2 regions of the Streptomyces sp. NPDC006140 genome follow, and region 2 is predicted to be linked to the other one. Evidence: riboswitches for the same ligand, from Rfam matches in the RefSeq annotation. Region 2 holds a riboswitch; the other holds the start of a gene.
The links. Region 2 has a riboswitch for glycine ahead of gcvP (aminomethyl-transferring glycine dehydrogenase). Riboswitches for the same ligand answer to the same signal wherever they lie in the genome.
Positions count from the first base shown of each region.

Region 1: another riboswitch for glycine. It lies ahead of gcvT (glycine cleavage system aminomethyltransferase GcvT); the one in region 2 lies ahead of gcvP (aminomethyl-transferring glycine dehydrogenase).

Region 1 covers NZ_JBEXTS010000006.1:38,413-41,810, forward strand. Annotated here, with positions in the region: gene glyA (serine hydroxymethyltransferase) at 1-148, opposite strand, end outside; gene gcvH (glycine cleavage system protein GcvH) at 163-540, opposite strand; gene gcvT (glycine cleavage system aminomethyltransferase GcvT) at 638-1,759, opposite strand; glycine riboswitch at 1,906-2,005, opposite strand; gene ABZ386_RS17680 (AAA family ATPase) at 2,248-2,919, shown strand; gene ABZ386_RS17685 (enhanced serine sensitivity protein SseB) at 3,071-3,398, shown strand, end outside.
Region 2 covers NZ_JBEXTS010000002.1:9,731-13,128, forward strand. Annotated here, with positions in the region: gene ABZ386_RS05225 (DNA polymerase IV) at 1-1,084, shown strand, start outside; gene ABZ386_RS05230 (PRC-barrel domain-containing protein) at 1,204-1,581, opposite strand; glycine riboswitch at 1,695-1,790, shown strand; gene gcvP (aminomethyl-transferring glycine dehydrogenase) at 1,966-3,398, shown strand, end outside.

The DNA of each region.
Region 1 (3,398 bases), on a different contig from region 2:
CCGAGCCCTGCGCCTCCATGACCGCGACCGGCGCGAAGTTCTCGGAGGCGATCATCTCCAGAGTGGACTGCTGGCGGTGCAGCTCGGCGTCGACCGCGGCGGCGACGGCCGGGTCGAGCTCGTGCAGGGGTGTGTTCAGGACGGACATACGGCTACGACTCCTCAGCCGGCGGAGAACGCGGTGTACTCGTCGGCGGAGAGCAGGTCGCCCGGCTCGTCCGTGACCCGCACCTTGAACAGCCAGCCGCCCTCGAAGGGGGCCGAGTTCACCAGCGACGGGTCGTTCACGACGTCCTCGTTGACCTCCGTGACCTCACCGGAGACCGGGGAGTACAGGTCGGACACCGACTTGGTCGACTCCAGCTCGCCGCAGGTCTCGCCCGCGGACACCGTGTCACCGACCTCGGGGAGCTGGACGAAGACCACGTCGCCGAGCGCGTTGGCCGCGTGCTCCGTGATGCCGACCGTCGACACGCCGTCCTCGGCGGCCGACAGCCACTCGTGCTCCTTGCTGTAGCGCAGCTGCTGGGGGTTGCTCATGGCCTGGATTCTCCTGTACGCGCGGGAGTGCTGGTGAAGGGGACCGCTGGTGAGCGGGGTGATGTGCCCGGGAACTCGTGGCGCCCGTGGCCAGTGTCTACTTCTGCCGCTTGTAGAACGGCAGCGCCACGACCTCGTACGGCTCGTGACTGCCCCGGATGTCCACGCCCACACCGGGCGTGCCGGGCGCGGCGTGCGCGGCGTCGACGTAGGCCATGGCGATCGGCTTGCCGAGGGTGGGGGAGGGGGCGCCGGAGGTGACCTCGCCGATCACCTCGCCGCCCGAGACGACGGCGTACCCGGCGCGCGGGACGCGGCGGCCCTCGGCGACGAGCCCGACGAGGACGCGCGGCGGGTTCTGCTCGGCCCGGGCGGCGGCCTCGCGCAGGGCCTCGCGGCCCACGAAGTCGCCCTCCTTCTCGAACTTCACCACGCGGCCGAGACCGGCGTCGAAGGGCGTCAGGGAGGTGCTCAGCTCGTGCCCGTACAGCGGCATGCCCGCCTCCAGGCGCAGCGTGTCGCGGCAGGACAGCCCGCACGGGACCAGTCCGGCGCCCTCACCGGCCTTGGCCAGGGCCTGCCACAGCTCGACGGCGTGCTCCGGCTTCACGAACAGCTCGAAGCCGTCCTCGCCGGTGTAGCCGGTGCGGGCGATCAGGGCCGGGACCCCGGCGACCGTGCCGGGCAGGCCGGCGTAGTACTTCAGCCCGTCGAGGTCGGCGTCCGTGAGGGAGGCCAGGATGCCGGGGGACTGAGGGCCCTGGACGGCGATCAGCGCGTAGGCGTCCCGGTCGTCGCGCACCTCGGCGTCGAAGCCGGCCGCGCGCTCGGTCAGCGCGTCCAGGACGACCTGGGCGTTGGAGGCGTTGGCGACGACCATGTACTCGGTCTCGCCGAGGCGGTAGACGATCAGGTCGTCGAGGATGCCGCCGTCGGCCCGGCAGATCATGGTGTAGCGGGCGCGGCCCGGCTTCACGCCGCCGATGTTGCCCACCAGGGCGAAGTCGAGGAGGGCGGCGGCCTGCGGGCCGGTGACGGTGATCTCACCCATGTGGGAGAGGTCGAACAGGCCGGCCCTCGTGCGCACGGCGGTGTGCTCGTCGCGCTCGGAGCCGTAGCGCAGGGGCATGTCCCAGCCGGCGAAGTCGGTCATCGTCGCGCCGAGCGAACGATGCAGGGCATCGAGCGCGGTGTGACGGAGTTCTCCTGTACTGCTCACGGTCGGTCGTCTCCCAAGGCAATGACGGGCGAGGTCGTTCCTCCCCATCTGTCATCGGAACCTGAGAGGTTCGCCATGACCGCGCCGGTCCATGGCTTGCACCTTGGGTGGGACCGCTGTCGCAGCGGCCCGCTTTTCAGATGTGCCTCGCCCGCGCGGTAACGGGGCCTGAGAGATTCAAGGGAGGGACTTGCTCCTTCGGCGCCCCAGCGTCAGCGGTGCTGGGAACTCTCCCGCGCGGATTCAAACGGCCGGTATGCAGTTGGCGCGCACATCATTGCACGCATCCTTCCGGCGCGGCAGGGGGACCTTTCACAGGGAGTGCACAGCGTCCCCCGCGCCGGACACAGCGACCCGCAGCGACCCGCGACACCCTGTAGCAGCCCTGTTGCAGGACAAGGACCGAAACGAGAGCCTCCGGCATTACCTTCTCTTTACACTCGGCGGGGATGGGACTCCGTACCTGGCCCCAGGGGAGGACGATCACGGTGAACAGGACCACGGCGTACGCCACGACCACGGGCATCGCGCTGCCCGAGCAGCCGGCCGCCGCACCGGCCCGGGCGGCCTGCGGCCCGGTGCCGGCGCCGGTCGTCCGCGATCTGCGCGAGCGCGCCGGCCGCGGCCCGCGCGCGCTGCTGTTCGGCCCCCGCGACCTCATCGTGGTCACGGGCCTGCCCGGCAGCGGCAAGTCCACGCTCATGCGGCGCACCGTGCCGGGCCCGCGCGTCGACTCCCAGGACACCCGCGACCGCTGGGACCGCCGCATGCCGCGCTTCCTTCCCTACGCGGTCTACCGCCCCCTCGTCCGCCTCGCCCACTACGCCGGGCTGCGCCGCGCCCTGCGCGGCGGCGAGGGGGTCGTCGTGCACGACTGCGGCACGCAGGCGTGGGTCCGCCGCTGGCTGGCCCGCGAGGCCCGCCGCCGGGGCGGCACCCTGCACCTGCTCCTCCTCGACGTCACGCCCGAACAGGCCCTGGCCGGCCAGCGCGACCGCGGCCGCGGCGTCTCGCGCTACGCGTTCCTGCGCCACCGCGCGGCGACCAACCGCCTGCTGCGCGCCGTGGAAGCCGGCGAACTGCCCTCGGGCTGCGGCGGCGCGATCCTGGTCGACCGCGACGCGGCGAACACCTTGCGCCGCATCGCCTTCACGGGCTGAGCAGGGGGCCGGCCGTGTGTCATGGGTCGGGAGCCGATGCCGTGCGCCACGGGTCCCGGACCGATCGCCCAGGGCCCCGGGCCCGCCGGTCGTCGGCCGGGAGCCGTTAGCCTTTGGGCCACAGCAGTGGTTCCAGGCAGGCGGTAGGCAGATGGACTTCCCGGCGGACTTCTCCGCGGACTTCCCGGCGCAGACGCAGACCCACCCGCACGGCGGATGGCCCGGCAACGAGCTGGAGGAGGTGCTCTCGGCCTCCCTCGGCGCCGGGCCGTCCGCCGGCGGGCGGATCGTCGAGGTGCTCGGCCGGAGTTTCGTGTGGGTCCCGCTGCCCAACGGCGGCGGCCCGCACAGCGGCCCCCTCGACCTGCCCGGCATCGAGATCGACGGCCAGGCGTACGTCCCGGTGTTCAGCTCCGAGGAGCAGTTCCGCCAGGTCGCCGGCTCCCACATGCCGTACACCATCGCCCCCGCCGTGGAGT
Region 2 (3,398 bases):
GGCGCGCCTGGTCGGGGCGCAGCTGCGCGCCGACATCCGGGCCGTCACGGGGCTGACGGGGTCGGTGGGGCTCGCCGCCTCCAAGATGCTCGCGAAGATCGCCTCGGAGCAGGCCAAGCCCGACGGACTGGTGGTGATCGAGCCGGGGACCGAGCGGGCCATGCTCGGGCCGATGTCGGTGCGGACGCTTCCGGGGGTGGGGCCGGCGACGGGCGACCACCTTCGGCGGGCCGGGATCACCACGGTCGAGGAGATCGTCGAGGCGGGCGAGGACGAGCTGGTCCGGTTGCTCGGGAAGGCGCACGGGCACGGCCTCTACGCGATGGCGCTGGCGCGGGACGACCGGCCCGTGGTGGCGGAGCGGGAGACGAAGTCGGTGTCGGTCGAGGACACCTACGACGTGGACATCCATGACCGGGTGCGGGTCGGGCTGGAGGTGCAGCGGCTTGCCGACCGGTGCGTGCGGCGGCTGCGCGGGGCCGGGCTGTCCGGGCGGACGATCGTGCTGAAGGTGCGGCGGTACGACTTCTCGACGCTCACCCGTTCCGAGACGCTGCGGGGGCCGACGGACGATCCCGCGGTGATTCGTGAGGCGGCGGCCCGGCTGCTGGACTCGGTCGACACGACGGGCGGGGTGCGGTTGCTCGGGGTCGGGGTCAGCGGGCTCGCCGACTACACGCAGGAAGACCTCTTCGCGCAGGCGGCGGGGGAGCGGGCCGTCGCGGAGGGGCCGGTCGAGGAGCACGCCGCGGCGCAGGCCGAGGAGCAGCCGGCGCTCGCCGACCGGCGGTGGCCTGCCGGGCATGACGTGCGGCACGCCGAGTTCGGGCACGGGTGGGTGCAGGGCAGCGGTCTGGGGCGGGTGACCGTGCGGTTCGAGACGCCCGGCTCGACGCCCGGGCGGGTGCGGACCTTCCGGGTGGACGACCCTGATCTGGAGCCGGCGGAGCCGTTGCCGCTGGTCTTACGAAGACCTGAGGGGGCTGGTGGTGCCGGTTCCGCTGGAGCTGTGGGTGGCGGCGGGAGTGGTGTTCGTGGGGCGCGGGCCTCCGGGAGTGCGCAGTCCGCGGCCTCGCAGGGGTAGCGGTGGTCGTGTGGTGTCCGGTTTCCGGAGGGTGGCGAGACCAGCCGCCGTCGGGGGCCCGGCTGCGCGGCGGCGCGCTCGGCGAGAGGGAGGTAAGGGCGGTGGCGGCAGGGCCGGCGTCAGGGCGTCGGCTCGTCCGTGCCGGCCAGTTTGCCGAAGCTGTGGTCCGGGAGTGGGGGAGGAGCGGCGATGTCGAGACCGTAGTGGTGGTAGAGCTGGAGTTCCTGCTCCGGGGAGAGGTGGCGGCCGACGCCGAAGTCGGGGGCGTCCTTGATCAGGGCGCGGTCGAAGGGGACGTGGAGGGCGCCGTCGATCAGTTCGCTGGGCTCCAGAGGGACGAACGCGTCCCTGCTGAACAGGCCGGTCCGTATGGCCGCCCACTCGGGCTCGCCGGTGGCGTCGTCGAGGTAGACCTCGTCGATCGTGCCGATCCTGGTTCCGTTGCGGTCGAATGCCTTGCGGCCGATCAGGTTGCGCGGATCGATATCGGTTCGCACGGGCCCTCCACGTGGTCGCAAGTCATCCGTAAGCACAACAAAACGGCACAATCGGAGAGGTGGCCACTCGAAGGTTCGTGCGTTGACCGCGCTGGTACGCTGGCAGCGGCTGTTGACCCTGTGCGGGAGAGTCCTCCGGACACCACCGGAGGCGCCGAAGGAGCAAATCCTCCCCGGAATCTCTCAGGCCCACGTACCGCACGGACGAGGTCACTCTGGAAAGCAGAGCGGGTGTCGACGGCTTCCGCTCTCACCGACGGTGAAAGCCGGAGGCCTTCGGGCGATCCGGTGAAGCTCTCAGGTTGAGATGACAGAGGGGGAGGCCGTCCGGGTACCCGCGCCGTGGTGCCCCTCGAAGGTCGTGTGACCAGGAGGCCTCCGCAAATGACCGCCCACCGCATTCCGCTCTCCGAGCTCGAAGAGGCAGTCCCCTTCGAGCAGCGCCACATCGGCCCCGACCACGAGGCCTGCGCCAAGATGCTCGCGCAGGTCGGCTATGGCTCGCTGGACGAGCTGACGGCCGCTGCCGTCCCGGCCGTGATCAAGAGCACCGAGGCCCTCGATCTGCCGAGCGCGCGCAGTGAGGCCGAGGTGATCGCCGAGCTGCGCTCCCTCGCCGACCGCAACCAGGTCCTAGGCTCCATGATCGGGCTCGGCTACTACGGCACGTTCACGCCGCCGGTCATCCTGCGCAACGTCATGGAGAACCCGGCCTGGTACACGGCCTACACGCCGTACCAGCCGGAGATCTCGCAGGGGCGGCTGGAGGCGCTGCTCAACTTCCAGACCATGGTCGCCGACCTCACCGGACTGCCGACCTCCGGTGCCTCCCTGCTGGACGAGGGCACCGCGGCCGCCGAGGCCATGGCGCTGTCGCGGCGGATGGGCAAGAACAAGAAGGGCCTGTTCCTGGTCGACGCGGACGCGCTGCCGCAGACCATCGCCGTGATCCAGACCCGGGCCGAGCCGACCGGCGTCGAGGTCGTCGTCGCGGACCTCAGCGAGGGCATCCCGGCCGAGGTCGCCGAGCGCGAGATCAACGGCGTGCTGATCCAGTACCCGGGCGCCTCCGGTGCCGTACGGGACATCAAGCCGGTCATCGACCAGGCGCACGAACTCGGGGCGCTCGTCACCGTCGCCGCCGACCTGCTCGCGTTGACGCTGCTGAAGTCGCCCGGGGAGCTGGGCGCGGACATCGCGGTCGGGACCACCCAGCGCTTCGGTGTGCCGATGGGCTTCGGCGGGCCGCACGCCGGCTACATGGCCGTCCAGGAGAAGATGGCGCGCAGCCTGCCCGGGCGGCTGGTCGGCGTGTCCGTGGACGCCGACGGGAACAAGGCCTACCGGCTGGCGCTGCAGACCCGCGAGCAGCACATCCGCCGGGAGAAGGCGACCAGCAACATCTGCACGGCGCAGGTGCTGCTCGCCGTCATGGCCGGCATGTACGCCGTCTACCACGGGCCGGAGGGTCTGAAGGGCATCGCCCGGCGCACCCACCGGTACGCCACGGTCCTCGCCGCCGGGCTCGCGAACGGCGGCGTCGAGGTCGTGCACGGCTCCTACTTCGACACCCTCACCGTGCGCGTCGCGGGCCGGGCCGCGGAGGTCGTGGCCGCCGCGCGGGACAACGGGGTCAACCTGCGTCTCGTCGACGCCGACCACGTCTCGATCGCCTGCGACGAGACCACCACGCGGGCCCAGCTGCGGGCCGTGTGGGCCGCCTTCGGTGTCGAGGGCGTCATCGAGGCCCTGGACGCCGCCGCGGAGGACGGGCTTCCGGCCGGTCTGCTGCGTACCGACGACTACCTGACGCACCC